Regions from separate parts of the Rhizobium sp. AN68 genome, predicted to be linked through region 1. Evidence: riboswitches for the same ligand, from Rfam matches in the RefSeq annotation. Region 1 holds a riboswitch; each other region holds the start of a gene.

Region 1 (7,861 bases):
GCGGGGGAGAGCACGGCTCCGCTTTTCGCTCCGCGTTCGAGTGCCAGGTGAGCCAGCAGTGGCATCAGCATCTGGGTGCCGGGGGACAGAGCCACATGCCCGGCTGATGGTGCGCCGAAAGAGGCGACGGCCAGCCTTTTCAATTCTTCGGCCGCGTCAGGCTCCGGCAGGCGGGCAAATGCGCTGGCGGGAACGGGAGAATGCGGGTAGGAGTGCGGATTGATCCCGGTCGACAGGTCGATCCACGGTTCCGGCGCTTCAGGAAACATCAGGCGCGCCTTGCCGAGATTGCCGCCGTGACGGATCGCAGCCTGCGCTTTTTCCGGTACCTTATCGCCCATGTTCTTCGCTCTCGCTTTTCTGTCGCTCTTGATCGAACGCCTGACTGGATATCCGGACTGGCTGTTCAAACGCATCGGTCATCCCGTCACCTGGATCGGTTCGCTTATCGCGCTGCTGGACAAAAAATGGAACCGGGAGAGTGCTTCATTTTCACAGCGCAAGGCGGCAGGCATCGTGGCGCTTTCCGTTTTTCTGGTGCTGACGGTGCTTGTTGCATGGTTAGTGCAATCTGTTCTGCTTTTATTGCCCCTTGGTCTGTTGCTTGTTGCGGTGCTTGGGGCGTCACTTCCGGCCCAAAAAAGTCTGGAACAGCATGTGGAGGCCGTCGCCATTGCGCTGGAACGCGAGGGGATTGACGGCGGGCGCAAAGCTGTCTCCATGATCGTCGGGCGCGATCCGCAGGCGCTGGATGAGGCGGCAATCTGCCGGGCGGCGATTGAAAGTCTGGCTGAAAATTTCTCTGACGGCATTGTCGCCCCTTCCCTCTGGCTTGGTATTCTGGGGCTGGCAGGCGGTGCGGGTTATAAGGCAATCAACACGGCCGACAGCATGATCGGTCATCGCTCGCCACGCCATGAGGCCTTTGGTTGGGCGTCGGCCCGGCTGGACGATCTGGTCAATTTGCCGGCATCGAGACTGAGCGGCGGTCTTTTCGTGGTCGCCGCGTTTTTCGTGAAGGGTGCATCACCGAAAGGGGCAATTGCCGCGATACGCCGCGATGCGCGGCATCACCGCTCTCCCAATGCCGGCTGGCCGGAGGCGGCACTGGCCGGGGCACTGGGCTTTGCGCTGGCCGGGCCGCGCTCCTATGGCGGGCAGATGATCGACGCTCGTTTCATGGGCGAAGGCGGAAGAGCGACACTGGTTGCTGGCGATATTCGCACAGCGCTCAGGCTGGCGAGGATCGCAGACTTCCTGCTGATCGCGCTGTTCGGATTGCTGGCAATCCTTATCGCGCTATAGAAAGCAGTCTGTCGAGATCGAGGTGGTTCTCCATATGGGCCGCCAGGCGATCAAGAACGGCATCCACCTGCGCATCATAGTTCAATTCAGTGCCCCACCCACCAAGCCGCTCAAGCCACGCCCCGCGTTGGCGGTCATCCGCAAACAGGCCGTGGATATAGGTGCCTAAGATGCGGCCATCGGGCGAAATTGCGCCATCGGCATGCCCGTCAATGGTCGAAAATGGCAGGTTGCACGCAGCACCCGTCGTCTCGCCAACATGCATTTCATAGCCGGATAATGGAATTCCGTCGAAACTCTGTCCCTGCACGGAAACGAGCCTCTTGTCGCCCGTCAAAACCGTCGTCACATCCAGCAGGCCCAACCCCTCGACCGTCATTGGTGGTCCTTCGATGCCGTCAGGGTCGGCAACGGTTTTTCCAAGCATCTGGTATCCGCCGCAGAGACCGAGAACATAACCGCCGCGGCGCACATGTGCCTTGATGTCGATGTCGAGGCCTGCATTTTTCAGCACGGTCAGATCAGCTATGGTGGATTTCGAACCGCAGAGCAGAACCAGCCGGCAATCGGCGGGAATGGTCTCGCCCGGCCGCACTCGGATCAGTTCCACATCCGGCTCCATGTCGAGCGGATCCAGATCGTCGAAATTGGAGATATGCGGCAGGATCGGCACGGCAATGCGGATTTTCGCGCCGGGCTTTTGTTGCGCCGGGCCGGTAAGCCCAAGGGCGTCCTCCGCCGGCAATTTCGCAGCATCGGAAAAATGCGGCAATAGCCCGATGGACGCCCAGCCGGTCTTTTCCGCGATCATCCGCATGCCGTCTGAAAACAGCGTAGGGTCACCGCGAAAGCGGTTCACGATGAAGCCCTCTATCATCGCGGCATCATCGCGTTCGAGAACGGTTTTTGTGCCCACGAGGCTGGCGATGACCCCGCCCCGGTCGATATCGCCGATCAGAATCACGGGAGCATCTGCGGCGCGGGCAAAACCCATATTGGCGATGTCGTTGGCGCGGAGGTTGATTTCGGAAGCACTTCCCGCCCCTTCCACCAGCACCAGATCGGCCTGTTGTTTCAGGTGCTCGAAGCTCTCCAGCACACGCGGCATCAGCCCGGCTTTCATGTGCTGATAATCGGCAGCCTTGGCATTGCCGACAATTTTACCCTGTACGACGACCTGTGCGCCGGTTTCGCTCTGCGGCTTTAAAAGCACCGGGTTCATGTGAACCGACAGCGGAACGCCTGCTGCCCGCGCCTGCAGCGCCTGCGCGCGACCGATCTCGCCGCCATCGGCAGTGACCGCCGCATTGTTCGACATGTTCTGCGGCTTGAACGGCATGACGGACAGGCCACGCCTGACGAAGGCGCGGGCAAGGCCAGCCACCATCAGCGATTTGCCGACATCCGAGCCGGTTCCCTGAAACATCAGCACACGTGCAGTCATGTCAGTATTCTATCCCGGCCTGCGCCTTTACGCCCGCCTTGAAGTGATGTTTGACGAGGGTCATTTCCGTCACCATGTCGGCAGCGTCGATCAACGGTTGTTTGGCGTTGCGGCCGGTAACGATGACATGCAGATCGGATCTACGGTTGGAAAGCGTTTCGACGACCTCTTCCAGCGGCAGGTAATCATAGCGGAGCGCAATGTTCAGTTCGTCGAGAACCAGCAATCCGATCGTCTCGTCGGCCATCAGTGCTTTCGCTTCCTCCCAGGCCTTTGTAGCTGCCGCGACATCGCGCTTCAGGTCCTGCGTGTCCCAGGTAAACCCCTCGCCCATAGTGCGCCATTCCACCCTGTCGCCGAACAAAGTCAGGGCCTGCTGTTCACCCGTCGACCATGCGCCCTTGATGAATTGCACGACGCCGACCCGCCGCCCTGTGCCGAGCATGCGCAGGGCAAGGCCGAAAGCGGCCGTGGATTTGCCTTTGCCAGGGCCGGTATTGATCATCAGCAGACCTTTTTCGATGGTCTTTTCCGCGACTTCGGCATCCTGAACCGTCTTGCGGTTGACCATTTTCTGCCGGTGGCGTTCGGCTTCGCTGTCGCTGATATCGCGTGTCATCGCGTTTTCCTTCTCGTCCAGCGGCGCGGGACCGTATGCCCCCGCCATTCGGAGCGGCGACTATACTCAATTTGCCGCACCCGGCAATCGACAAGCCGGCAGCATTGACCGTCACGCCCGTTCAGCCTAAGGGTAAGGCACTGACGGTCTTTTCCCGGCAACGGGAAAAGCTAAGAGGGAACACGGTTCCACCCCATAACGGGTCATTCCGTGGCTGCCCCCGCAACTGTAAGCGGTAAGCCCGCACTATGAAGCCACTGGACCATAAAATTGGCCCGGGAAGGTGGTGCAGGGTGTTTTAAAGCCGCAAGCCAGGAGACCTGCCGTTTCAGGAAAAAACGTCTCCCGGGCGGGGTGCTCCGGTCAGCCGGTCGAATTGATTTGCAGCCGCGCTTTTCAGTGCGCTGTTTTCGACATCCGCACCCCGATGAGTTTAAAGGCGCGGAAAGCGGAACGGTTTGGATATTACCACAACATCTTCTTGTGCGGACGGGACAATGGAAGCCAACACAGCTTCTGGCGTGGTCGTTTTTGTCTGCCGAAGCTGTCGCGACGACACCGATCCCAATGCGGAGCCGCGCCCCGGCACCATCCTTGCGGAAGCTGCCATCGCAAAAGCGCGTGACTCCGGCATCGATGTTCGCTCCGTCAATTGCCTTGCCAATTGCAAACGAGGCCTCAGTGCCGTGCTGCGCGGTGCCGATGGCTGGTCCTATGTATTCGGCGGGCTGACGCCCAACGACGCGGAAGACCTGCTCACGGGCGCGCAAATGCTGGCCGCCTCCGCAGATGGCCTGATGCCCTGGCGCGGCCGCCCCGACACATTGAAGCGCGGCATGGTGGCGCGCATTCCCCCATTCGATTTTACCGAGGAGAGATCATGAGCACCCTTCTGGACCGCGTTCCCTGCACCATCGTCACCGGCTTTCTGGGGGCTGGAAAAACCACGCTGCTGCGCGGTCTCCTCGAAAAGCTTGATGGCAAGCGGCTTGCCATCATCGTCAACGAATTCGGTGATATCGGCATCGATGGCGATATCCTCAAGGGATGCGGCATTGAGAGCTGCCCGGAGGAAAACATCGTTGAGCTGGCCAATGGCTGCATCTGCTGCACGGTGGCGGATGATTTCCAGCCGGCCATCGAACAGATTCTAAGCCGGCAGCCGAAGGTGGAGCATATCCTCATCGAGACCTCCGGCCTTGCCCTGCCCAAGCCGCTGGTGCAGGCATTTCAATGGCCGGCCATCAAGAGCCGCGTGACGGTTGACGCTGTGGTTGCCGTGGTGGATGGCGCTGCCCTTGCCGAGGGTCAGGTGGCGCATGACATGGAAGCCCTTGCCGCCCAGCGCGCAAATGACGAAGCCCTCGATCACGACGATCCGGTCGAAGAGGTTTTTGAGGACCAGATCGCCTGTGCCGATCTTATCGTGCTGACCAAGGCGGATCTGCTCGATAGCGCCGGTCTGGACAAGGCGAAGGCTCATATTCTCGAGCATTTGCCGCGGGCCGCAAAGATCGTCGTCGCCTCGAATGGCGTCATCGATCCGGCCGTGCTGATCGGCCTCGGTCTTGCGGTTGAAGAGGATATCGAAAACCGCCGCACCCATCACGATGGTGAACTCGACCACGAACATGACGATTTCGACAGCTTCGTCATCGACCTGCCGGCCGTGACCGATCCGGAAGCGCTGGCGGCTCGTATCGCCGAGACGGCGGCTGCGGAAAATGTTCTGCGCATCAAAGGTTTCGTCGAAGTATCCACCAAGCCGATGCGCCTGCAGGTGCAGGCTGTCGGTAGCCGCGTCAACCATTATTATGACCGTCCCTGGGCGGCCGGTGAAGAGCGCCGCAGCCGCCTCGTCGTCATAGGCGAAAAAGGCCTCAACCGCGAAAAGATCGAACAGATGCTGGCCGCCTGATAGAAATGCACATTCTCGCCACCACATCTTCGTCTCTGGACGACCTGATCGAGCCGGTTGATCTCAACCAGCCGCGATCGGATGTGGTGATGCTGTCTTTTTCGGCAAGCGATCTTGCCGGGCTGGAACAGGCATGGCGGCAGGCAGATGGCGCGCTTCCGTCCCTGTCTGCCGCCAACCTCTCCGAGCTTCGGCATCCGATGTCGGTCGATCTGTGGATTGAAAAGACGGCCGAACATGCCCGTGTCATCCTTATCCGGATTCTCGGCGGCGCGGAGCGCTGGCGCTATGGCGTTGATCAGCTCAGCACGATGGCGCGGCGGCGTGGCATAAAACTTATGCTCCTGCCGGGTGAATGCAGTGAGAGAGACGAAAAGCTCGAAGCAGCCTCGACCGTTGATCGCCAGACGTTGGCGTCCGTCCTCGCCTTCTTCCGCGAGGGTGGGCGGGAAAATATGGACCGGCTTGCCATTGGTCTTGCTGCCCTTGTAAGTGGTGGCGCATGGCCAGATATCGAGGCTCAACCGCTGCCGAAAGCCGGCTTTTACCGGCCGGGTAAAGGCGTCGTGGATCAGGCGGAAGCCTGCGCCGGTTTTCCCGCCGGTGCAGCTGTCCTTCCCATTCTCTTTTACCGCTCCATGCTTCTTGCGGCCGATGCGGCGCCCGTGGATGCGCTTTTTAACGCGCTCTCTCAGCGTGGTTTTGCGCCATTGCCGATTTTCGTCAGCGGCCTCAAGGATGGGGAGGCGATCCGCTTTCTCGAAACCGTACTGCCCGAACTCCAGCCCGCCGCCATCGTTGCCGCCACGGCTTTTGCCAGTCAGATGGACGACAGCGGTAAAACCCTGTTTGATCGCCTCGGCGTGCCGGTGTTTCAGGTGGTTATGGCGACGACGCGACGGGACGGCTGGGCGGAAAATGCGCGCGGTCTCAACCCTTCCGATCTTGCCATGCATGTGGTTCTGCCGGAACTCGATGGCCGGATTCTTGCTGGCGCAATCTCGTTCAAGCAGGTGCGGACTGATGGCGGTATCAGCCTCATCAATGTACCGGAGGCTGATCGCGTCGAACAGGTGGCAAACCGAATCGCTGCCTTTCTGCAATTAAAACAGTCCACGCCACAGGAACGGCGGATCGTCATTCTGATGCCGGATTATCCCGGTGCTGCGCCGGGGCGCACGGGTTATGCCGTTGGTCTCGATGTGCCGCAAAGCGTGCTTGAAATGCTGCGCGATCTGGCCGCGGCAGGATATGTGGTTTCGGATATTCCCGAAACGGCGCGGGCTTTGCTGGATTGTGTCGAGCAGCAGGAAGCGGCTGTCGGACTTTCAGACTATCGTGATTTTCTTTTGGGTTTGCCTGAAGAGGTTGCCGCCTCCGTGGATAGCACGTGGGGTTCGGCCGAACAGGACGACGCACTAGCCGACGGCGCATTCCGTTTTCGCGTCGCCCGTTTCGGTCAGATATTCGTGGCCCTGGCACCGGATCGTGGGCGAAATGAGGATCGGCGGGTGGATTACCATGACCCTGCCCTGCCGCCACGTCATGCGTTGGTCGCTTTCGGCGCCTGGATGCAGCGTGTCGCAGGGGCGCATGCCATTGTGCATGTCGGTGCGCATGGCACGCTGGAATGGCTGCCCGGCAAGACAGTTGCGCTTTCCCGCGATTGTTTTCCTGAAATCGTCACCGGGTCTTTGCCGGTGGTCTATCCGTTCATCGTTTCCAATCCGGGCGAAGCGGCGGTTGCCAAACGGCGGATCGCTGCCGTCACGATCGGCCATGTTCCGCCTGTGCTGGTAGATGCCGGGCTTTCGCCGGAACAATCGGCTCTGGAACAGCTCGTCGACGAATATGCGCAGGCGGATGGGCTCGACCGTCGCCGCCGCGACCGGCTGGCGAAACTGATCGTAGAGAAGGCGCTGGAAACCGGTCTTGCGGCGGATGCCGGTGTCGGTGCAAAGGACGATGCCGATGCGGCGCTGTCGCGCATCGACGCCTTCCTCTGCGATCTCAAGGACTTCGCCATCAAGGATGGCCAGCATGTTTTTGGCCGCAGCCCCGAAGGCGAGACCGATCTTCTGAGGCTTGAAAGTGCTGCGGCGGAAAAAACAGCGCTGCTTACCGCGCTCGATGGCCGCCATATTGTCCCCGGTCCTTCCGGCGCACCCGCGCGCGGGCGTCTCGATGTCCTGCCGACGGGCCGCAATCTTTATGCTGCCGATCCGCGCACCATGCCGACGCCGACGGCTTTCGAGCTGGGCCGCATGGCGGGCGAAGAAGTGCTTCGGCACCATCTGCAATCCCATGGCGACTGGCCGAAACATCTGGTTTTTGATCTCTGGGGCAGCGCCAGCCTGCGCAATGGCGGCGAGGATGTGGCGCAGGCGCTGCATCTGATGGGAGCGAGACCGATCCATGACCCGGGGACGGGCCGCGTCACAGGCATCGAGGTTCTGCCGCCGGCCAGTATCGGGCGGCCGCGTGTCGACGTCACATTCCGGATTTCCGGCCTGTTCCGCGACATGTTTCCGGCGTTGATCGCTCTTCTAGACGCCGCCGCCAAGGCTGTCGCGCG
Region 2 (7,861 bases), 1.9 Mb from region 1:
AGGCGTTCTGGCGGGCCGTTCTCACCTGCCTTTCCAATCCGAAAGCCTATCTCTTCATGATGGCGATCTATCCGCAATTCCTCAAACCCGACTATGGTCCAATCTGGATGCAGGGTCTGGTAATGGGCGCGATGGTGGCCATCACGCAGTTCACGGTCTATGGCGCTCTGGCGCTGACGGCGGATAAAAGCCGGGCATGGCTCGTTTCCTCGCCTGCCGCGACGATTTTCATCGGCCGCGCCGCCGGTTTCATGCTGATTGCCGCAGCCCTGGTTACGCTTTGGGAAGCACTCTCCTAGACTTCTGTTTTCTTGGGGAAATTCACTGCAATGTGACTTCTTTTCGCCATGCGGAAAGGGCATCCTCGCGCCGTTATCGCGCGTTCGGCATCTGCCGGAATCAAGGAGAGAGTGTATGAAACTGAAAACCATCGCGGCGGCCATGCTTTTCGGCTGTCTTTGCGCCGGAGCGGTCTACGCTGCCGGCGAAGTCGAAAAACGTGAAGGCATGATGAAGCAGATCGGCGGCTCCATGGGGGCGCTTGCTGCCATCTCCAAGGGCCAGAAGCCTTATGACGCCGAAGCCGTAAAGGCTGCCGTGACGACCATCAGCACCAACGCCAAGGCTTTCCCCGACCAGTTTCCCCCGGGCAGCGAGACCGGCAGTTCTGCGGCACCCGCGATCTGGGAAAATTTCGATGACTTCAAGTCCAAGGCCGCCAAGCTCGGTGCCGATGCGGACAAGGTCCTCGCCAGCCTTCCCGCCGATCAGGCAGGCGTCACCGCCGCCATGCAGACCCTCGGTGCCGATTGTGGTGCGTGCCACCAGACCTACCGTCTGAAGAAGTGATCCTATTAAGAACGCCGCTTCCCGGCGGCGTTTTTTTCAGCGGGAATGATGCCTGATCTCATCAGGTGATAATGGGGAGAGGGGTCATGGCCTCCATTTGGACGAAGCTCGCGGGCGGGATCGCGGTGGCGGCCATTGCCGGTTTCGGCATTTTCGCCTGGGTCACCGCGCCTGTGCGTCAGGCACCCAGCCACTGGGTGAGCCTTGGCGAGCCGGACCTTGCCAATGGCGAAACGCTGTTCTGGGCGGGCGGCTGCGCAAGTTGCCATGCGGCACCAGATGCCAAGGGCGATGCGCTTTTGACGCTTTCGGGCGGGCAAGCGTTGAAAAGCCCCTTCGGCACCTTCCATGTGCCCAATATTTCCTCCGATCCGCAGCATGGCATTGGCGGCTGGACGCTTTCGGAATTCGGCGATGCGATGACGCGCGGCGTCGGCAAGAACGGCGAACATCTCTATCCGTCCTTCCCTTACGCCTCCTATGCCCGCATGACGCAGAAGGACATCAACGACCTCTTCGGTTATTTGCGGGTTCTGCCCGCCAGCCAGAATGACGCGCCGGATCATGAACTGCCGTTCCCCTTCAACATGCGCATGGCATTGGGCGGCTGGAAATTCCTCTATTTCGATACATCCGCGCCACCCCGCGTCGAGCTTGCCGATGCCAATGCCGAATTGCTGCGCGGCCAATATCTGGTGGAAGGCCCGGGCCATTGCGGCGAATGTCACACGCCGCGCAATGCGCTTGGCGGTTTTCTCGATGGCAAATGGCTGGCCGGTGGTCCAAATCCCGAAGGCGAGGGCCGCATTCCCGATATTACCCCCGGCTCGCAGAGTGTCGGAAGCTGGGAGGCGGCCGATATTGCCAACTATCTGGAAACCGGCTTCACCCCGGAATTCGACAGCGTCGGCGGCTCCATGGTCAAGGTGCAGCAGAACATGGCGCATCTGACGGCCGAAGACCGCAATGCGATCGCCGCCTATCTGAAGGCCATCCCGGCACGGTAGCCCTTTGCCGTCATGCCGGACTTGATCCGGCATCCAGCCGCGGCGCGCAATTCTCACGCCGGCCTGCCATTGACTCCCACCCACACCCATCGGATAACGATCCTGTGATGGTTCCTTCCGGGCGTTCCGGAAGGTGAAAAGGGAACACGATAGGGAGACATCCTCATTCGTGGCTGCCCCCGCAACTGTGAGCGGAGAGCCTGAAACGAAATGCCACTGGTAAGCATCTCGCCGGATATGGGCGAGGGCAATGCCGGGAAGGTGTTTCAGGTTTTGACCCGTAAGCCAGGAGACCTGCCATCACGGAAATGTCCATGCCGGCGGGGTGTCCGGAAGAGCGGAATTTCAGGGTGGTGGTGCTTGAACGTGCCGCCCTGTGTCAGTCTCGTATCCCCGTGGTGAAGTGTATCGCATGCGGCTGCACGGCGTTTGCCGTTCCGCCGCGTCTAAAGGCGCGGGGTCGCGCCGTAAGAGGGGTCACCATGTCCATCAACCAGAATACGGCAAATGCCGCCGTTTCAGCAAAAACGGGCAGCTTCGCGCAATCGCTGACGGCGATCGTGCTTGGCCTGTTCGTCGTCGGTTTTGTCGGCTTTTCGCATGTGGAAGCCGTTCACAACGCCGCGCATGACACACGTCATGCCAATGCTTTCCCTTGCCATTGAGGGGGGGAAGCATGTCGTTCTTTCGCAATATCGTTTTTACCGCCGTCCTCGTCGGCATCGTTGGCGGCTTCGCCGTTTCGGCCATGCAGGCTTTCGGCACCACGCCGCTGATCCTGAAGGCGGAAGCCTATGAAAATGCCGGTGGCGAAGCGCCCCACAGCCACGATGCTCCGGCCACGACCGGCGCTGCCGTTCCCGCGCACGAACATAACGAGGAAGCCTGGTCTCCGGCCGACGGCTTCGAGCGCACCGCCTATACGGTCGCCGCCAACGTGCTGACTGCCATCGGTTATGCGCTGGTGCTGACCGGCCTCATCTCGCTGCGCGGCACCGATGCCGGCTGGCGCGAAGGCCTTTTGTGGGGTGTGGCCGGTTTTGCCGCCGTCATGCTTGCGCCGATGATCGGCCTGCCGCCGGAACTGCCGGGCAGCCCGGCGGCCGCGCTTGAGGCGCGTCAAATCTGGTGGCTTTCGACGGTTGCGGCGACCGCAGGCGGCATTGCGCTGATCGCATTCCGCCGCGAACCCTGGGCAATCGTGCTCGCAATGGTGTTGATCGTTGCTCCACATGTGGTGGGCGCGCCCCTGCCGCCGGAAGGTGAACATGCGCTGGCACCGCTGCCGCTGGAACGACAGTTCATCGTCGCCGCCACCGTGACCAGCTTTGTCTTCTGGGCCTTGCTCGGAACATTGAGCGCGTTTTTCCTGAAGCGCTTCCAGCAGGCTTGAAACCATGCAGGGCGCAGCCGAATGGAGTGAGGAACTCGATGCGCTGCGTTTTGCCGTTCCCGGTCACGGCGCTTTCTGCGCCGTGCATCGCCTTGCTTTCAAGGCAGTCCTTGGCGTCAGCCCGGAACGGGAAGCGGCGCTCGCCTATTTTCATGAGAATGAGGCTGCCTTTACGGCCGCAGCCCTTGCCAAGATAAAACGCTCGGCTTTGCCGGCCGGTCGCAGTCTGCATCTCAACAGCCGCGATATCCGCCGTGCGATTGCGGGGGAGGGCGGGGATGTCGCGCTCCGTGTCTGCCGGGTGCTTGATCAGGGGTGATTTGTGATGGTCTCGCGGCTTAACTTCCCCACCACCTCATTCCTGTGACAAGCACAGGAATGAGGTGGGAGGATCCGCAAAACTCTCGACACCAAGGTGAGCCTCACCGGTGCTCCGCCGCGAAAACCTGAAGTTCCGCCTCGGCTTCCGGACCAAAGAGGCCGAGGTGTTTCAGAATTTCCACCGCGAAACTGACGGGTGCACTGCCGGCTGCGGTTACGATGCCGCCATCGCTGACCGCCTTCGGCTGGTCGCGATAGAGCGCTTCGCCGCGATAGGACGGATAGGTCTTGTGAGAGGCGAGCGAATTTCCGGTATGGGCGACGTCATCAAGGGCGCCCGTGCCTGCAAGCGCGCTGGCAGCCGCGCAGATGCCGGCAACCAGTCGGCCCTTCTCGCGAAACCGCTGTACCAGCCCGCCAAGATCGACAGCCGTTCCCTTTTCCCAGCTGAGGCCGCCGGGAATGACGAGCGCATCGATGTTAGCAGGATCAAGCGCGTCATAGGATGTGTCGGGCGTAACGTTGAGCCCGCCCATTGAAACCACGGGCCGGCCGTCCGGGGTTGCGTAAACGATCTCGACGCCGAGATAGCCGCGCGCGGCGGCGGCAAGCAGCGCCGGTTCCCAGTCCGCAAAATCCTGCGCAAGCGCAATGGCAATCCGTGTCATGGCCGTCTCCAAAGGTTGCAATCAGGCGATAGACTGCATGTAGCGCATGCCGGTGACCGGGCGCGGCGCGAAATCCATGCTTTCGTAGAAACGATGCGCGGCGACATTGCCGGTCGTGGCGCTGACGGAAAGATAGTCGCAACCGAGGCGCTTGGCGATATCGCGGGCGCGGGAAACCAGGTGCTGGCCGGTGCCATGGCCGCGGTGACCGTCACGCACGAAAAGATGGTGCAGCTCAAGCCCGCGGCGGCCTTCCTGCGCCCTGTAGAGCGGCAGCATCAGGGCGTAACCGATCAATGCGCCGTCGGCTTCCGCCACCAGCCCATGCACCCAGGGAAGCGGGCCGAACAGGTCGCGTTCCAGTTTCGCCGGCGTAATCGCCGCCGCATCGCCATGAAAGGTGGCAAGCAGGGTGATCATCTCATTGAGCTCAGGCAAATCGGTCTTGCGTGCGCCACGAATGATGACGACGGGCGGTCTTTCCAGTGTAAGGGAACTATCTTCGGTCATTTTTCTGGTCCTTCGGTTTTATCGGTGCCGTCAGGACGCTTGAAAAACAACAAAGCCGCCTGACGGCGGCTTGTTGACAAAATGATCTGTCGAGCCGCCCTTTACAGGTAGGCCCAAAAGTACGAGCAGGAGATGGGTGCGCGTTCGTTGATCATGTCCATGCAATGCGCTCGAATCTGAAATCTGTCAAGCCTGCTGTTTAGCCTCAATGCTCCCCTTCGCACATGCCATGGTCGGAAAGTGCGCGGATGACATAACAATCCTCGATCGAATGACCATGGCAATGGGAGACGATACGTTCCAGCTCATGCTCGAGCTTTTTGAGGCTGGTGATTTTTTCGCGCACATGGGCGAGGTGTTCGGCGGCAATGCGATCCGCACCCTCGCACGGCATTTGCCGGTGCTGGCTGAGCGCGATCAATTCTCTGATGGCGTCTATATTGAGCCCGATATCGCGGGCATGGCGGATGAAAGCCAGCCTTTCGAGATCGGATTTTTCGTAACGGCGCTGGTTGCCTTCCGAGCGGTCTGCCTCGCGGATGAGGCCCATCTGCTCATAATAGCGGATCGTCGGAACCTTCACGCCGGTACGTTTGGACAATTCACCGATGGACAGCATTGCCTTCTCCATATCCTCAAGAGCAGCCGGGACAAGAACGAACCGGATGCTCTAGTCTCTAGAGATATAGCTTTTCAGCCTGCCGTTCAATGGGTGTCAGGCGGCGGCATCCACGCCGAGTGCCTGCGCCAGGGCTTTGAGAACTTCTGTCTCGATGCTGGAGGCGGCGTCAGGCTGCGCTGATGCGGCGATATCTACCGCCGGTTCGGTTCTGGCCTGTGCGCCGCTGTCCAGGTTCCAAAGTGCTGCGGCAAGTCCGGCGGAAACGCTGGCGGCGGCAGGTGCGGCGGAAACGGCAACGCTCTCGGCGCTGGAAATCGCGCGGTGTGCCGCCCGTGTCAGTTCCAGCAGGGCCTCGGTGGTTGCATTTGTTTCCCTAGTCTTTGTCGGCTCAAGGGTCCGGACCGGAGTTGCGTAATAGCTGCTGGTTGTTGCTGCGATAGTCGTCATGACTGAGTCCCCTAAGTTTCATGGGGTATTTTTAGGGGTCGAAACATTCGCGAAGATTGCGTCGCGCAGGGCTTGAACCAAAAAACATCGCAATATAGTATACCCCCCTATAGTATATGAGGTACTCATGTCCCATACGATCCGCAACAAGGAGAAGCTTCTCGTTCGCATCCGTCGCCTCAAGGGGCAGATGGAGGCGGTGGAGCGTGCCCTGGACGATTCCAAGCCCTGCGGCGAGGTGCTGCAATTGCTGGCCTCGGTGCGCGGTGCGCTTTCCGGCCTGACGGGGGAGGTGATGCAGGAACATCTGCATGAGCACGTCGTGCACGCCGAAAATGAAGACGAGCGGGCGCGTGCGGCGGAAGAGCTGGCCCAGGTGCTGAAGACCTACATCCGCTAACCTCTCTCCCAAAAGTGTCCGCGGCTTTGGGAAAAGACATGCGTGAAACAGAATATTCCAGGATCGAACAGGATTAGCGACATGACGACGACATCCGAATTTTCCGCAGCGTCCGGCCACGACCATGTTTTCCTAGGCCGGAACCATGAGCGCAATGAAAAGCGCGTGTGGATGGTGATTGCGCTGACCACAGTCATGATGGTGGCGGAGATCGTCGCCGGCCACTGGTTCGGTTCCATGGCGCTGACGGCGGATGGCTGGCACATGTCCACCCATGCGGGCGCAATGCTCATCTCGGCGCTGGCCTATCTCTATGCCCGGCGTGAGGCGCGCAATCCGCGCTTCACCTTCGGCACCGGCAAGTTCGGTGATCTCGCCGGTTTTGCCAGCGCCATCGTTCTGGCGGTGGTGGCGCTGCTCATCGCCGTCGAAAGTGCGATGCGGCTTTTCAATCCTGTTCAGATCGACTTCAATCAGGCGATCCTCGTCGCCGTCATCGGTCTTGCCGTCAATCTCGTCAGCGCCGTGCTGTTGAAGGATGACCACGATCACGATCACGGCCATGGCCATGGCCATGGTTCGCATGCCCATCACGGCCATGGCAGCCACGCCCATCACGATCACGGCTCGCACGCGCATCACGGCGAGCACGGTGCGAAGGGCGGCAGGGACAATAATCTGCGCGCAGCCTATCTGCATGTACTCGCCGATGCGCTGACTTCCGTTCTCGCCATTGTCGCGCTGCTGCTCGGCAAGTGGAACGGCTGGTCCTTCCTCGATCCGTTGATGGGTATTGTCGGCGGTGTGGTGATTGCCCGCTGGTCATGGGGACTCATTCGCTCCACGGCAACGACGCTGGTGGATGCGGTTCCGCTGACGGAGGACTTGCCGCAGGAAATCCGTGAAAGCGTGGAAACGGAAGAAGATCGCATCACCGACCTGCACGTCTGGCAGGTGGGGCCGGGGCATCACGCCGCCATTGTCGCCATCCACTCGCAGGTGCCGAAGGCACCGGCTTTCTACAAGCAGAAGCTTGCAGCCATACATGAACTCTCACATGTAACGGTGGAGGTCAGCCCGGCAAGGGCCTGATCGGAATCACCTATTCGTATTCGGAATAGGCGCTGCGCACCCATTCGGCCTGCGCTTCTGCCTTGTCTTCGGCGGAGGTCGCAGCCTGCGTGTGGGCCGGCGCGCTGCCATTGCCGACGGCCCACAGCACGTTTGCCAGCGAACGGGAAAGAACGGTGCTGGAAACGGTAGGGTTGCCGGGGCCGCGTTTAACGGCCTGTTCCTCGGGCGCGCTCTGCGCGCTGCCGGGTTTTTCGATGTCGCGGACACGAGCCTGATAATTGTATCCGCCAATATTGCTTTCGATCTGCATGCCAGTGATTCCGCGTTCAAAAGTTAACAAATCGTTAACGGCGGCGGCTTGCCCGAAGCTTGCGCTTGCTGCATTGCAATGTCGTTCCCGGCTTGACACGTGGCAAAGGGGTGCTTCGTTTTTGCATGGTTGGATGGGAAGGCGGGCATTGCCGGCCTTGCCCACACTTCGCGTCGTGCTCGCCATGGCGACCCTGTTGTGCCGCTCAAACTCTGGCGCCAAACACCCCAACTCCCGTCATGCCGGCTCTAGGCCGGTAT
Region 3 (7,861 bases), 2.7 Mb from region 1:
TTGAGGGCAAGACGGGTGGCGGAGACTATTCTTGCTCTGACCCAATCCGGAAAACCGCCGTCGATGATGACGCTGGAAAAATCGATGATGGAGGCTGCAGCGATGACGGCTTGCGCAAGGGCCGCGGCCGTTTTTCCAATCCAGTTTTCCAGCGGCTCTCCGAAATCGATCCATTCATCCGGCGAGAACCACAGGGGACGTGGATCGATGCCGCGTTCGCGCAACATGTTTTCCAGAACGAAGATGGAGGCGATTTTCAGAAGCTGGACCGTGTTGCCGTCCTGCCCCTGGACCGGCAAGGGGCCGATTGCACCGGCGGTGCCCGTCTTTCCGGAAAACAGTGCGGAGTTTAAAACGACACCGCCACCGATGAAGGATCCGATGAAGATATAGAGAAAATCGGGGTAGTTCTGGCCTGCACCAAAAACCAGTTCTGCACCGCAGGCACTGGTCGCATCGTTCTGCAGGAAAACCGGATAGCTGACGCCATCCGCAATTTCGGAACGGATATCGACGTCGCGCCAGCGCTCCATCTCATTCTGCGGCGCGCCCACCTCCTGCGCCCAGTTCCACAATTCGAACGGCGCGGCAATGCCGACACCGGCAATTTTTTGCCGTTCGGCCGGAGAGAGCTTGGATTCGAGTTCCGTGATACCCTCGATGACGAATGGCAAAATCCATTCCGGCATAGGATAGGGGTAAGTTCTGCGGAGCTTCAGCTTGATCCGGCCGACGAAATCCATCAGCACCAGATCGACGCTGCGACGGCCGATTTTTACGCCAAACGAGAAGACGGCATCGGGATTGAGGCGCATCGGCGTCGAAGGCTGCCCGACTTTGCCGCGCAGTCTTTCGCCACGAATAAGAAGACCGTCACTTTCGAGCGAGCGCATGATGACCGAGACAGTCTGCGCCGAGAGACCGCAAAGCCTGGATATTTCGGCTTTCGACAAGCCGCCGTGGCGGCGAACCAGCGACAGCACAAGCCGCTCGTTATAAGCACGCACCCCAATCTGGTTGGCGCCGCCGCTCATATCCATGTTGGTGGACGGCGCGGGCGGCGCCGTCTCGACAGATTGTCTCATAGTTTCATCCTCCCGCCCGCCATATCCGCCGCGACCGATACATGCAGGCTTTATGGCAATCTTGCTATCGCAACGTTAAACGACGCGGCGATATTCCTCCCTGCCGCTTGTTAGAATGCCATACGGAATTAATAATTCAATCGGATTTATTTATTGACAGCCGTTTCCTTTGGTGGTTCCATCTGTGTCAACGGTCGCTGTTCTCGGAGGAGACGAGATCGTCGGGTAACCGTCACGGTACTCAAACATTCAATGGGAGGATTACAATGAAGACGACTGTTTCCGCTCTTCTGGGCGCGCTTGCGCTCGGCGTTTCTTTCGCGTCCGTCGCGTCCGCCGCCGATACTTCGGTTTGTCTTATTACCAAAACCGACACCAATCCCTTTTTCGTCAAGATGAAGGAAGGCGCTACCGCCAAGGCTAAAGAACTTGGCGTGACGCTGAAGTCCTATGCCGGCAAGATCGATGGCGATTCCGAAAGCCAGGTGGCCGCGATCGAGACATGCATTGCCGATGGCTCCAAGGGTATCCTGATTACCGCATCGGACACCAAGGGCATCGTTCCGGCCGTGCAGAAGGCGCGCGATGCCGGTCTTCTGGTCATCGCCCTCGATACACCTCTCGAACCCGTTGATGCCGCTGACTCCACTTTCGCTACCGACAATCTTCTGGCCGGCGAGCTGATCGGCAAATGGGCTGCCGGCACCCTCGGCGACAAGGCCAAGGACGCGAAAATCGCCTTCCTCAACCTTACGCCTTCCCAGCCAACCGTTGATGTTTTGCGCAACCAGGGCTTCATGAAGGGCTTCGGCATCGACGTGAAGGACATCAACAAGATTGGTGATGAAGACGACAAGCGTATCGTTGGTCATGATGTTACCAACGGTAACGAAGAAGGCGGCCGCTCTGCGATGGAAAATCTGCTGCAGAAGGATCCGACCATCAACGTCGTTCACACCATCAACGAACCTGCAGCTGCCGGTGCTTACGAAGCGCTGAAAGCCGTCGGACGCGAAAAGGATGTTCTGATCGTTTCCGTCGATGGCGGTTGCCCTGGTGTCAAGAACGTTGCGGAAGGCGTGATCGGCGCGACGTCTCAGCAATACCCGCTGCTGATGGCGGCACTCGGCGTGGAAGCCGTCAAGAAGTTTGCCGACACCGGTGAAAAGCCGAAGCCGACGGCAGGCAAGAACTTCTTCGACACCGGCGTAACGCTGGTAACCGACAAGCCGGTCAAGGGTCTCGATTCGATCGACACCAAGGAAGGCCTGAAGAAGTGCTGGGGCTGATACTACACCGTTGAAATCGGCGGGGGGCAATTTGCCCCCGCCCTTGAACCGGAATGGTTTAAAAGAACGATCTGGGTGATCGGACAGGAACAAACGAGCGCGCCCGGCGTCCGTGGACGTAACTGAGGCACGCTTCTCAACAGTTTGAATCTACGCATTGTCCCCTCCGGAAAATAATCCCGGGTTCGGGGCTGATGCGATGGAGCGATCGGGAGGAAAATCCATGAGCGATCAGCCAGTGCGGGCTCAACCGCATAATGAATTTGAAAAAGTGCTGTCGGGAAGTTCGACCCAGGTCGCTGCTTTCGATACGCAAAACAAGAGTTTGCTTGAAAAATTCCAGCACTTTCTGCATTCCAGCCCGGCGGCCGTACCGCTGATCGTTCTGGTGTTGTCGCTGGCTGTCTTCGGCATGACCCTGGGCGGCAAGTTTTTCTCGGCCTTTTCGCTGACCCTTATCCTTCAGCAGGTGGCAATCGTCGGCATCGTCGGCGCGGCACAGTCGCTGGTCATTCTGACTGCGGGTATCGATCTTTCGGTCGGTGCGATCATGGTTCTGTCCTCCGTCGTCATGGGACAGTTTACGTTCCGCTATGGTTTGCCTGCCGAACTCTCGATTATCTGCGGTCTCGCAGTCGGCGCATTTTGTGGCTTTATCAATGGCGTGCTGGTTTCGCGCATGCGGCTGCCGCCCTTCATCGTTACACTGGGCATGTGGCAGATCGTGTTGGCCACCAATTTCCTCTATTCGGCCAACGAAACGATCCGCTCACAGGATATCGTCCAACAGGCGCCCATTCTCCAGTTTTTCGGCAACAATGTCCGCATCGGCAGCGCCGTCTTCACCTATGGCGTCATTGCGATGGTTCTGCTGGTTGCCCTGCTCTGGTATGTGCTGAACCGCACCGCCTGGGGTCGACATCTCTATGCAGTGGGTGATGATCCCGACGCAGCCGAACTTGCCGGCGTTAACGTCAAGCGCATGCTGACGACTGTCTACACACTTTCCGGGCTTATCTGCGCCTTCGCGGGCTGGGCTCTCATCGGCCGCATCGGCTCGGTATCGCCGACCGCCGGTCAGTTCGCCAACATCGAATCCATCACCGCAGTGGTCATCGGCGGCATATCGCTGTTTGGCGGACGCGGCTCTATCATGGGCATGATCTTCGGCGCGCTGATCGTCGGTGTCTTCTCTCTCGGCTTGCGACTTATCGGAACAGACCCACAATGGACCTATCTGTTGATCGGCGTCCTTATCATCTTGGCTGTCGCAATCGACCAGTGGATCAGAAAGGTAGCAGGCTGATGGCAAAAGAACCTATCCTCACAGCACGCAATCTCGTTAAACGCTACGGTCGTGTGACTGCGCTCGACAATGCCGATTTTGACCTTTATCCGGGCGAAATCCTCGCCGTCATCGGTGATAACGGTGCTGGAAAATCCTCTCTCATCAAGGCGATTTCCGGTGCGGTGACACCCGATGAAGGGGAGATCAAGCTTGAAGGCAAGCCGGTACAGTTCCGCTCGCCGATCGAGGCGCGCAAGGCTGGTATCGAAACCGTTTATCAGAACCTTGCGCTGTCTCCCGCATTGTCCATAGCCGACAATATGTTTCTCGGCCGTGAAATCCGCAAACCCGGTATTCAGGGAAGCCTGTTCAGGGCACTGGACCGTCCGGCGATGGAAAAGTTTGCCCGTGAGAAACTCTCTGAACTCGGCCTGATGACGATCCAGAACATCAATCAGGCGGTGGAAACCCTCTCCGGCGGCCAGCGCCAGGGTGTTGCGGTGGCGCGTGCAGCCGCCTTCGGCTCCAAGGTCGTCATCCTTGACGAACCGACGGCGGCGCTCGGCGTCAAGGAAAGCCGCCGCGTTCTCGAGCTTATTCTGGATGTGCGCGCGCGAGGGCTACCGATCGTTCTCATCTCGCACAACATGCCGCATGTTTTCGAGGTTGCTGACCGGATTCATATTCATCGGCTGGGCAAGCGTTTATGCGTCATCAATCCGAAGGACTATACCATGTCCGACGCCGTCGCCTTCATGACGGGCGCCAAGGAAGCGCCAAAGGAAACGCTGGCCGCATGACGTTGAAGCTTGAAACGATCGTCGAAGATGTTCTTCGGCGGGCAGAGGATAAATCTCGTTTTATCATTGCCATTGCCGGTCCCCCTGGGGCCGGCAAATCCACGCTGGCGGATGCCCTGTGCGGTGCCCTCGTGGCGCGCGGCGAGGCTGCGGCTGTCCTGCCCATGGACGGCTTCCATATGGATAACGGTATTCTCGAAGAACGGGGGCTCTTGCCGCGAAAAGGCGCACCGGAGACCTTCGACGTGCGCGGCTTTCTTGATATCGTCTCCGCAGTTCGTCAGGGCGGGCAAGAAGTTCTTGTCCCGGTTTTTGACCGCTCCCGCGAAATAGCCATTGCCTCCGCTCGCGCCATCGCGCCAGAAACACGCTTCATCCTTGCCGAAGGCAACTATCTGCTGTTGAGCGAGGCGCCGTGGACGAAGCTTTCCGGCAGCTTCGATCTTACCGTCTTCGTAGGCCCATCCGTTGCGGTGCTCGAGGAACGCCTGCGGGATAGATGGCAGGGCTATGGTCTCGATGCGACCGAGATTCACGCCAAACTGTTCGAAAATGATCTTCCCAACGGAAAGCGGGTGATTGAGAACTCCCGCCCCGCCGATATTCGCATCGATATCTGGGAATAACCCGCCGCTTCCGTCCGTAGGCGGCATCGAGCATTCACCGTTAAGCCTTTGTTGACCATGTGTTGAATCTTTTTGATCCACAGGGTGGGGCTTTCGCATGTCTAATTATTGACGAAAAAAATTCCTCATATACTATATGTGGTGTTCAAGGTTCTTTCGATTCGCAAGCGTCGGGAGCTAAGACGGGAATTCGGTGCGCAACACCATTATGGTGAAGCAATGCCGAAACTGCCCCCGCAACTGTAAGCGGTGAGCATCGTTCCGATTTGAGCCACTGGCGCTAAGTGCTCCGGGAAGGTGGGAATGGATGTTTTGACCCGCAAGTCAGGAGACCTGCCTTGAGCGAAAACGTCCACGGGCGGGGTGTCCGGAAGGAAGGTGTATGACGCAAATGAATTGCGTGCGCCCTTTTCTGCCGCCTCCAGAACAAGCTTCGGGGTGAAGTCATGCCAGTGCATTTTTATAAGTTTCTACGCTCGTCGGCGTAGACAGCGATCTTACGCGGCCTGACCCGCGCGCCTCGCCAGAATGACAGAACCATCGCCACCCGCTTGTGATTGCAGGCGGGCAATGTTGAGCCGTGCGTAAAAGCGGCTTCGAAAGAGGAAACTATGACCGTCACCGTTTACAGCAAGCCCGCCTGCGTCCAGTGCACTGCCACCTATCGTGCGCTTGACCGCATCGGTGTCAGCTACGAGATCGTCGATATCTCCGAAGATGCGGATGCCCTCGATCACGTTCGCGGCCTTGGTTACATGCAGGTTCCCGTGGTCGTTGCCGGCGAACGCCATTGGGCGGGTTTCCGTCCGGACATGATTGGCTCGATCAGCTGAGGAGGCGATGCGATGGGGCTGATCGTCTATTATTCCAGCCGGTCTGAGAACACTCATCGCTTCCTTCAGAAACTGGGGCGACGATTGCTTCGCCTGCCGCTCGGCGCCGAGGAAGACGTTCCTCACGTGTCGGAGCCCTATGTTCTCGTCACCCCCACCTATGGGGGTGGCGGCATGAAAGGAGCTGTACCGAAACCGGTTATCCGGTTTTTGAACGAGCCCTCAAACCGAAATCTCATTCGCGGCGTCATAGCGGCGGGAAATACGAATTTTGGCGCAGCTTTCGCATCCGCCGGAGATATCGTGTCGCGTAAATGCGCGGTGCCGTTTCTCTACCGCTTCGAGCTTCTCGGCACGGAGGAAGATGTCGCCAACGTCAATCATGGATTGGAACGATTTTGGACACGCTGACCTCGAGCGCGGTGCGCAACACGGATGCCAAACAACAAGTAACCGCTGCGCAGAAACACCTGGACGCGGGACTGGACTATCACGCGCTGAACGCGATGCTGAACCTCTACGATGAAAACGGGAAGATCCAGCTCGACAAGGACCGCCTTGCGGCACGGCAATATTTCCTTCAGCACGTCAATCAGAACACGGTGTTTTTCCATAATCTCAGGGAAAAGCTCGATTATCTCGTTACCGAGGGATATTACGAGCAGGAGGTGCTGGACCAGTATTCCTTCAATTTCGTCCGTGACCTCTACGACGAGGCCTATGCCAGAAAGTTCCGTTTTCCGACATTTCTCGGCGCCTTCAAATATTATACGTCCTATACGCTGAAGACCTTCGACGGAAAGCGTTACCTGGAGCGTTATGAGGACCGCGTCTGCATGGTGGCGTTGGCTCTGGCGCGTGGCGACGAGCAGCTTGCCCGCGATCTGATGGATGAAATCATTTCCGGCCGCTTCCAGCCGGCAACCCCGACCTTTCTCAACGCTGGCAAGAAAAGCCGCGGTGAGCTGGTTTCGTGTTTTCTGCTGCGTGTGGAAGACAATATGGAAAGCATCGGCCGGTCCATCAATTCAGCATTGCAGCTTTCCAAGCGTGGCGGTGGCGTAGCACTGTCCCTGACCAATATTCGCGAAGCCGGCGCGCCGATCAAACAGATCGAAAACCAGTCCTCTGGCGTCATTCCTGTCATGAAGCTGCTGGAAGATTCGTTCTCCTACGCCAACCAGCTTGGCGCGCGCCAGGGCGCTGGCGCGGTCTATCTGCATGCCCACCACCCGGACATCATGCGTTTCCTCGATACCAAGCGCGAAAACGCCGACGAAAAAATCCGCATCAAAACCCTTTCGCTCGGCGTGGTGATCCCTGATATCACCTTCGAACTCGCGAGAAACAACGAGGATATGTACCTGTTCTCGCCGTATGATGTTGAGCGGGTCTATGGCGTGCCGTTTACCGAGATTTCCGTCAGCGAAAAATATCAGGAAATGGTCGCCGACAGCCGCATCCGCAAGAAGAAGATAAAGGCACGCGAGTTCTTCCAAGTCATCGCAGAAATCCAGTTCGAAAGCGGTTATCCCTATATCATGTTCGAGGATACGGTGAACCGCGCCAATCCGATCGCCGGCCGTATCAGCATGAGCAATCTTTGCTCGGAAATCCTACAGGTCAGCGAGGCGAGCGAGTTCAACGACGATCTCTCTTACAGCCATATGGGCAAGGATATTTCCTGCAATCTCGGCTCGCTCAACATTGCTTCAGCAATGGATTCGGCTGATTTCGGCAAGACGATCGAAACCTCCATCCGGGCGCTGACGGCCGTTTCTGACATGAGCCACATCTCGTCTGTCCCTTCCGTGGAAAAGGGCAATGATGCGAGCCACGCCATCGGGCTTGGTCAGATGAACCTGCATGGCTATCTGGCGCGCGAGCGCATCTTCTACGGCTCCGAAGAGGGCATCGATTTCACCAATATCTATTTCTAC
Region 4 (7,861 bases), 1.2 Mb from region 1:
ACGTTGGCCATGGGAATATTGAAGGCAAAGGCCATCAGGAAACCGTTATGGCGGTAATTCTCCTGTTGATCCCACATCATGGGGATGATGTTGAGACGATCGCGCACCCACGAATAATGCGAATAGTCCATGAGCGAGGCGAGGCCGGCCAGAAGCGGCAGCGCCAGCACAAGACCTGCGGCGCGTTCGCGCCAGCTCAAGCCCGGCGAATAACGCCGCGCCAGCAGCCACAGGGTGGAAAGGGCCGCAACCGTGGCGCAAAGGCCAAGGCCGACCAGCACGGCCGTCACCGGCTGGGCTTTCAGCATGGTGGGCAGAAGCTCGAGGATCTGCCGGCCGAACAGCAGGTCGGAGGGATAAAGCGGATCGGAGAGATAGGTCTGTTTCTGCGCGGAAATAAGCCCTGTCAGCGCGCAAAGCGGCGCAACGGCGATGAGCGACAGGTAACGGCGGCCGAGGATGGAATCCAGCGCTACGAGCAGCAGCAGCACGGCGGCGATGGTGGTCATGCCGGGGCGGGCGGATGAGGTGAGGAAGGTGCCGACATCAACTAGCGAACCGCGGGCGATCCATTCCAGCGCGACGACAAGCACGACCGACGAAAATGTCAGATTGGCAAGCGTGTAGGCCTTACCCGAAAGCTTGGAAAGGCTCCGCGTCCATGCAGGCGAAAAGACAAAATCAGCCTTTTCGGAAGCCGTTGTTTTTGGCGCCGAATTTCTCAAACTCATACTCCGGTATTACGAGGCGACACCGCGCAATTCGGGGAGGTGAATCGGGGCGTCGCAAAACTGTCATGTAACTGTCACATAAGCGCGATGAACGCGACATGAACTTTGCGGAGTGTGGCCGGTGCGGTGATAACCTTAGCGTGAATGCCGGTTGCGGCTTCATCCTATCAAGGTGGTGCGGCATGCAATTGCCGCGTTGCGGAGCGGGCACGGGCGCGGTATTGAAAAGCCATGAGCGACAGACACGACATCAAAAACCATCTTCGAATTGCCGTCGGGCAGTTCAATCCGACTGTTGGCGACGTGGCGGGCAATCTCGCCATGGCGCGTGAAGCACGGGCCGATGCGGCGACGCAGGGTGCCGATCTCCTGCTTCTGACCGAGCTGTTCATATCCGGCTATCCGCCGGAAGACCTGGTATTGAAGCCGGCTTTTCTGAAAGCGTGCCTGAAGGCCGTGGAAGAACTGGCGGCGGAAACCGCCGATGGCGGGCCGGGCGTCGTCATCGGTTTTCCGCGTCAGGGTGAAACGGGCCGGCACAATTCGGTTGCGCTTCTGGATGGCGGCAGGATCATCGCGCTGCGTGACAAGATTGACCTGCCGAATTACGGCGAGTTCGATGAAAAACGTGTTTTCGCCGAAGGTTCGATCTCCGGTCCCTATAATTTCCGCGGTGTCAGGATCGGCATTCCGATCTGCGAGGAAATCTGGAACGATATGGGTGTGTGCGAAACGCTTGCCGAAAGCGGGGCGGAAATCCTGCTGGTGCCGAATGGTTCGCCCTATTATCGCGGCAAGCTGGATGTGCGCCATCAGGTGGCGCTGAAGCAGGTAATCGAAAGCGGCTTGCCGCTGGTCTTCGCCAATCAGCTTGGCGGGCAGGACGAGCTGGTTTTCGACGGCGCGAGCTTCGGTTTCAATGCCGACAAGACCCTTGCCTTCCAGATGAGCCAGTTCGAGGCGACCCTTGCCGTTACCGATTGGAAACGCACCGCAGAAGGCTGGCGCTGTGAGAGCGGTCCTTTCTCGAAAATCCCTGAAGGCGAGGAGGCGGATTACCGCGCCTGCATGCTGGGCTTTCGCGATTACGTCAACAAGAACGGCTTCAAGAGCGTGGTTCTCGGCCTTTCCGGCGGTATCGATCTGGCGATCTGCGCTGCGCTTGCTGTTGATGCGCTGGGCGAAGAGCGGGTGCGCTGCATCATGCTGCCCTATCGTTACACCTCCGAGGATTCGCTGAAGGACGCAGCCGATTGCGCCAGGGCGCTCGGCTGCCGTTACGATATCGTGCCCATTGCCGAACCGGTGGATGGGTTCCTTTCGGCGCTTTCGGAAATGTTCGAAGGCACGGAAGAAGGCATTACCGAAGAAAACCTGCAGAGCCGTACACGCGGCACCATTCTCATGGCCGTTTCCAACAAGTTCGGCTCGATGGTGGTGACAACAGGCAACAAGTCGGAAATGTCGGTGGGGTATGCGACGCTTTATGGCGACATGAATGGCGGTTTCAATCCCATCAAGGACCTCTACAAGATGCAGGTCTACGCCATCTCCAGCTGGCGCAATTCCCATGTGCCGCCGGGCGCGCTCGGGCCATCCGGCGAAGTGATCCCCGCCAATATCATCTCCAAGGCGCCATCCGCCGAATTGCGACCCAACCAGACAGACCAGGATTCGCTACCGCCCTATCCGGTGCTGGACGATATTCTGGAGTGCCTGGTGGAAAAGGAAATGTCGGTCGAGGAAATCCTCGCGCGTGGCCATGATATCGCGACGGTGCACCGGATCGAGCATCTGCTCTATCTCGCCGAATACAAACGCCGCCAATCCGCGCCCGGGGTGAAGATCACCAAGAAGAACTTCGGCCGCGATCGCCGTTATCCGATTACCAACCGGTTCAGGGACAGGTAGTCGAAGGAGGGCATGGGGGAGCTTGCTGGACCCCGAATCTAGTTCGGGGTGACGGAGTGCGGATGCTGCGACTTCGCCATATATCGATGGCGAAGAAGCATCCTTTTCCTCCAACGGCGCGGACACGCCGCGCCGTCTCCCTATCTCGTTAAATAACCTGCCCCACATCGATGCGGTTACCATCCGGGTCTTCGAAAACGAAGGCCCGCAGGCCATAATCCTTGTCCTGCAGACTTTTGATGATGCGAAGCCCGTGGCTTTTGCAAAGCGCGTGCAGCGCGTCGGCGTCGCTGACCAGCATATGCGCCACATTGAAGGGGGCCGGTTTGTGCGTCGACTGCAATGTCAGGTGCAACTCGGCATTACCTTGTTTCAGGATCATGAAACCGACAGGGTTGCCGTTTTCGAAGGTCTTTTCGAAGCCCAGCACACGGACATAAAAGTCATGGGCCTTCTCGATATTCTTGACAGGAAGCATTGCGGCGATCCGACCGAAGCGGATGCCGTGATCGGCGATGGTGTTCATCGCGGAACCTCGGATCTGGGAGAAACGGGCAGGGGTGCGGGCGGTGCCGGAACGCTGCTGTTTTTTCCTATTTGAATTTGCAGGGCGGTGCCTGCGGCAATAGGATCATAATCACGGCGGTGGCGGATGCAAACGGAATGTTTGTGCCATTCAACGCTCCACGCCAGACGATCGACAGGCCCGGGAGGCAGCATGCGCAGTTCCATCGAAATCTTCAACATCCGCAATCGGCAGATGCGGGTGGTGTGGCAGACGCCGGAGCTGTTCGAGGCTCCGAACTGGTCGCCGGACGGGAAATACCTGCTTCTGAACTGCGACGGTCTGCTTTATCGCCTGTCACTTGCCGGCGACCCTTCGCCGGAAAAGGTCGATACCGGCTTTGCGACAATCTGCAACAATGACCACGGCATTTCGCCTGACGGTTCGCTTTATGCCATTTCCGACAAGGTGGAGTTCGGCAAGAGTGCCATCTATCTGCTGCCTTCGACGGGCGGAACGCCGCTTCTGATGACTAAGAACCTTCCGTCCTACTGGCACGGCTGGTCGCCGGACGGGAAAGGTTTCGCCTATTGCGGTATTCGCGATCAGGTTTTCGATATTTATTCCATGGACATAGACAGCGGCGTTGAGACACGCCTTACCCATGGTGAGGGCCGCAATGACGGGCCGGATTATTCGCCGGATGGAGAATGGATCTATTTCAACTCCAGCCGCACCGGCCAGATGCAGATCTGGCGCGTGCGGGTGGATGGCTCGGCCGTCGAGCGTATCACCGACAGCGTCTATGGCGACTGGTTCCCGCATCCGTCTCCCAGCGGTGACAAAGTCGTCTTCGTCTCCTACGACGCCGATGTCTTCGACCATCCGCGCGACCTCAACGTGCGCGTGCGGCTGATGGATATGGATGGTGGCAACGCCGAAACGCTGTTTGACCTTTTCGGCGGGCAGGGAACGATGAATTCGCCCAACTGGTCACCGGGCGGGGATGAGTTCGCTTATGTGCGGTATTTTCCCGTTGGGTGATGCGGTAGGGAGTGCTTCAGCCGGCGCGCGTCCGCGCGGCGGCTGAAGGCCGCAATACGCAGGTGAGGTGGCCACGGTCACATTGCCGCATCGCTGCGCAAGATACTTGTATTTGCAATCTTTGTTGCTCATAAGCTTCTTCGTCAGGTGCCTGCCCTTTACGGCGGGAGAATCGGGAATCCGGTGCAAGACCGGAACGTGCCCAGCGCTGTGAGGCGGATGCCCTTTTTCTTGATGCCACTGAATCCATTCGGGAAGGCGAAAGTGGGCGGATGAAGCCGAGTCAGAAGACCGGCCTGACAGAATAGACCAGACCGCGTGGACGGCGGCAGGTTGTTGCAGCAGCGCGTCGTGCAGGCGAAAACCGGAGCCGGTTTTCGTGGCGGCGCGCCAGCATTGTTGGGGATAGACGATGCCGACCGATCCACTCGCGACCAGTTCGCTCGACGCCGATGCATTCGATCACGCGCTTTCGCCCGCCTACCCGTTTTCCGAGGGGGAGCGAGAGGCGATCTACCGTGCCATCGAAACCCGCCGTGATGTGCGCGACCAGTTCCTTCCGGATCCATTGCCGGAAGATGTGGTCGAGCGCTTGCTGAAGGCGGCGCATTCCGCGCCCTCAGTCGGTTTCATGCAGCCGTGGAATTTCACGCTCGTCACTGACGGTGCGGTCAGGCAGGCAGCTTGGGTTGCCTTCAGCCGCGCCAATGGCGAGGCGGCGGCGATGTTCGAGGGGGAGCAGCAGGCGCTTTACCGCAGCCTCAAGCTTGAGGGCATCCGCAAGGCGCCGCTCAGCATCTGCGTCACCTGCGATCCGACGCGTGGCGGCAAGGTGGTGCTGGGCCGTACCCACAATCCGCGCACCGATGTCTATTCCACCGTCTGCGCCATCCAGAACCTCTGGCTTGCAGCGCGCGCCGAAGGCATCGGCGTCGGCTGGGTCAGCATTTTCCACGATAGCGACATTCGCACCATTCTGGAGATCCCCGACCACATCGAGATCGTCGCCTGGCTATGCCTCGGCCGCGTCGATACACTTTATACCGAGCCGGAACTGGCGGTGAAGGGTTGGCGCCAGCGCGTGCCGCTGGAGGATTTGGTATTTCGCAATCGCTGGGGCGGGCGGTAAAGAGAACACGCGACCGTCTTGTGAGTGAGATAGAGCGTTGCCAACTCCATACCGTGTGCTTGATGGGAGCTATTGCTGCGGCTGTATACCCTTCAGCGCCGGGTTCTTCAGGTCGATCCGGCCTGTCTGGTCGGGCAGGAATTTAGGGCCGATGACGCGGACCCTGCTGTTGTTCGGGTCATAGTCGCGTTCCGGAACCGGTTGTTCCGGCGGCTTTGCGGCCTGCTGCAGTTCGGTGGGTTTTTTGGGGGTGTCACCTTGCGGTGATGGAATGGTCGTGATGCTGGAATAGGGTTTCTCAGCTTCCGGCCGCGCAGCCTCCTGCTGCTTCATCTCCTCGTGATAGGCGGCCATGTTGCAGGCGCAGCCTGGGGCTTTGGTTGAGGCATTTCGATAAGCAAAGGCGGTCGGCAGGTCCTTATAGGGCTTTCCTGTTTCAGCCGAGACCATGTCAGCCGTTTCCTGCTCCGTCATGGAGTGGAAATAAAGCTCCGTCTGCGTACCCGGACACATTTTCTGGCATTGTTCGGCCTGCGCACGGAAATCGAGCGGCGAGGCATTGGAAGCGATGGGGAAGAACGAGCCGTCGCAGGTGCGCACGCACAGCGTCCTGAGCCCGCCTTCCGCAGCGGCATTGGGGTAGGGCGAAAGCCCTGCCTGTCCCGGCGGATTGCTCTGTTCGCCGAAGGCGTCGGGGTAACGTGTCACATCGGGTGCCGTCGGCTGGCGCGCTTCCGTTTCCGGAATGGCGCTGCAGCCATTGGCGTCAAGGGCGGCGAGAATGCGCTGGCGTCTGATGTCGCCATCATCGCTGCCCTGGGCCGCCATGGCATCGTCGCGGTCACGGATGATGGCATCGCGTTCGCTCTGCGCATCCGCCATCGCGTCGCTGATCTCCGCGCAGAGTTCGGCATTCGGGCTGCCATAAACGGTGACGCTTGCGGATGAACAGCCGTAACGGCGCAGATCGTTCCTGATCCTGCGGATCTCGATGTTCTGGCGGGTGAGCGCATTGGCGTAACGCCGTACCTCGGCGGTGTTGCCGATGACACGCGGCGGTTCGCGCAGCTGCGCATAAAGCGTATCGCAGACCTGATCCGCGAAAGCAGCGGCCGGGGCGATGAAAACAAGGGGAAGCAGGAGGCCGATAATGCTGCGGCGCCGGGTCAATGGTGCGATCCGTTCGATGTCCCCGGCCGGTGGCGAGGGTGTTATGCTTCGGGAAATCCGTGTTTCAGGAAGATAACATAAGCTGTTGCCGCAATGCGGCAACAGCATGTTCAAAACTGCGTTAATGCGCCTTCATCAGACCGAAGGGTGCGATGCCTGCACGACGGCAAAGGCCGCCATGTTGACAACGCCGCGCGAGGTGACGCTGGGCGACAGGATATGGGCGGGAAGTGCCGTGCCAAGCAGGATGGGGCCGACATGCAGGCCCTCCGTCAGCGTGCGGGTGACGCCGAGCGTGATGTTTGCGGCATCGAGGTTCGGGAAGACCAGCAGGTTCGCTTCGCCGGTCAGCACGCTGTTGGGCATGGCGCGCTTGCGCAGCGCTTCCGAAAGTGCCGAGCCGCCCTGCATTTCGCCGTCCACTTCCAGTTCGGGTGCTGCTGCCTGCACGATCTTCAGGGCGCGGCGCATCTTGCGGGCGCTTTCAGAATCGCGCGACCCGAAATTGGAGTGGCTGGCGAGCGCGATCTTCGGCGTGATCCGAAGCGGCGGATTTCCTTTGCCGCGAGAATGGCCATTTCAGCCACTTCTTCGGAGGTCGGATCGTTGTTGACGAAGGTGTCGGTGAGGAACAGCGCGCCCTGCTGGGTGATGAGCAGGCTGAGGCCTGCGAAAGAGCGAACGCTTTCCTGCTTGCCGATGATCTGGTTCACGTCGCGCAGGTGCCGGTCGTAACGGCCTTCCAGACCGCAGATCAGCGCATCCGCCTCACCACGCTTCACCGACAGCGCGCCGATGACCGTGGAGTTGGTGCGCACGATGGTGCGGGCCGCCTCCGGGTTGATGCCAGCGCGGCCGACGAGGGCGAAATAATCATCGACGTAGTCGCGGTAACGCGGATCGTCTTCGGGATTGACCACCGCAAAATCGGTATTCGGGCGGATACGCAGGCCGAAGCGCTTCAGGCGCGTTTCGATGATCTGTGGGCGGCCGATGAGGATCGGGATGCCGGTGCCTTCTTCCAGAAGCACCTGGGCGGCGCGCAGCACGCGCTCGTCTTCGCCTTCAGCAAAGATGATGCGCTTCTTTTCGGCAACCTTGGCGGCGTTGAAGACCGGTTTCATGATGAAGCCGGAACGCCAGACGAAGCGGTTCAGCTGGTCGAGATAGGCTTCGAAATCGCTGATCGGCCGGGCGGCGACACCGCTTGCGGCGGCAGCACGGGCAACGGCCGGCGCGATGCGCAGGATGAGGCGCGGATCGAAAGGCGAGGGAATGAGGTAGTTCGGGCCGAAGATCGGCGTTTCGCCGCTATAGGCCTTGGCGGCGACTTCCGAGACTTCCTCGCGGGCAAGCTCGGCAATGGCCTGC

What was found. Region 1 has a riboswitch for cobalamin ahead of RBH71_RS26160 (DUF1636 family protein). Riboswitches for the same ligand answer to the same signal wherever they lie in the genome.
Region 2: linked by a shared signal. The riboswitch ahead of RBH71_RS16785 (CbtB domain-containing protein) and the one ahead of RBH71_RS26160 (DUF1636 family protein) in region 1 are both predicted to bind cobalamin.
Region 3: linked by a shared signal. The riboswitch ahead of nrdH (glutaredoxin-like protein NrdH) and the one ahead of RBH71_RS26160 (DUF1636 family protein) in region 1 are both predicted to bind cobalamin.
Region 4: linked by a shared signal. The riboswitch ahead of bluB (5,6-dimethylbenzimidazole synthase) and the one ahead of RBH71_RS26160 (DUF1636 family protein) in region 1 are both predicted to bind cobalamin.

The regions. Positions count from the first base shown of each region.
Region 1 is NZ_JARWMI010000003.1:2,717,818-2,725,678, reverse strand. It holds gene cobD (threonine-phosphate decarboxylase CobD) at 1-341, opposite strand, end outside; gene cbiB (adenosylcobinamide-phosphate synthase CbiB) at 340-1,305, shown strand; gene RBH71_RS26170 (cobyric acid synthase) at 1,292-2,749, opposite strand; gene cobO (cob(I)yrinic acid a,c-diamide adenosyltransferase) at 2,751-3,368, opposite strand; cobalamin riboswitch at 3,496-3,711, shown strand; gene RBH71_RS26160 (DUF1636 family protein) at 3,866-4,252, shown strand; gene cobW (cobalamin biosynthesis protein CobW) at 4,249-5,286, shown strand; gene cobN (cobaltochelatase subunit CobN) at 5,292-7,861, shown strand, end outside.
Region 2 is NZ_JARWMI010000003.1:772,732-780,592, forward strand. It holds gene RBH71_RS16770 (LysE family translocator) at 1-299, shown strand, start outside; gene RBH71_RS16775 (c-type cytochrome) at 415-849, shown strand; gene RBH71_RS16780 (c-type cytochrome) at 936-1,856, shown strand; cobalamin riboswitch at 1,948-2,173, shown strand; gene RBH71_RS16785 (CbtB domain-containing protein) at 2,339-2,521, shown strand; gene RBH71_RS16790 (CbtA family protein) at 2,533-3,249, shown strand; gene RBH71_RS16795 (hypothetical protein) at 3,254-3,568, shown strand; gene RBH71_RS16800 (type 1 glutamine amidotransferase family protein) at 3,672-4,238, opposite strand; gene RBH71_RS16805 (GNAT family N-acetyltransferase) at 4,260-4,748, opposite strand; gene RBH71_RS16810 (MerR family transcriptional regulator) at 4,954-5,367, opposite strand; gene RBH71_RS16815 (hypothetical protein) at 5,464-5,817, opposite strand; gene dmeR (Ni(II)/Co(II)-sensing transcriptional repressor DmeR) at 5,945-6,217, shown strand; gene dmeF (CDF family Co(II)/Ni(II) efflux transporter DmeF) at 6,299-7,309, shown strand; gene RBH71_RS16830 (hypothetical protein) at 7,320-7,601, opposite strand.
Region 3 is NZ_JARWMI010000003.1:8,778-16,638, forward strand. It holds gene RBH71_RS13045 (ROK family transcriptional regulator) at 1-1,085, opposite strand, end outside; gene RBH71_RS13050 (sugar ABC transporter substrate-binding protein) at 1,352-2,374, shown strand; gene RBH71_RS13055 (ABC transporter permease) at 2,598-3,680, shown strand; gene RBH71_RS13060 (ATP-binding cassette domain-containing protein) at 3,680-4,462, shown strand; gene RBH71_RS13065 (nucleoside triphosphate hydrolase) at 4,459-5,088, shown strand; cobalamin riboswitch at 5,220-5,444, shown strand; gene nrdH (glutaredoxin-like protein NrdH) at 5,700-5,921, shown strand; gene nrdI (class Ib ribonucleoside-diphosphate reductase assembly flavoprotein NrdI) at 5,934-6,332, shown strand; gene nrdE (class 1b ribonucleoside-diphosphate reductase subunit alpha) at 6,320-7,861, shown strand, end outside.
Region 4 is NZ_JARWMI010000003.1:1,507,326-1,515,186, reverse strand. It holds gene RBH71_RS20450 (LTA synthase family protein) at 1-731, opposite strand, end outside; gene RBH71_RS20445 (NAD+ synthase) at 963-2,642, shown strand; gene RBH71_RS20440 (VOC family protein) at 2,791-3,168, opposite strand; gene RBH71_RS20435 (TolB family protein) at 3,361-4,191, shown strand; cobalamin riboswitch at 4,320-4,506, shown strand; gene bluB (5,6-dimethylbenzimidazole synthase) at 4,604-5,320, shown strand; gene RBH71_RS20425 (DUF2865 domain-containing protein) at 5,390-6,490, opposite strand; partial or broken gene RBH71_RS20420 (NADP-dependent malic enzyme) at 6,626-7,861, opposite strand, start outside.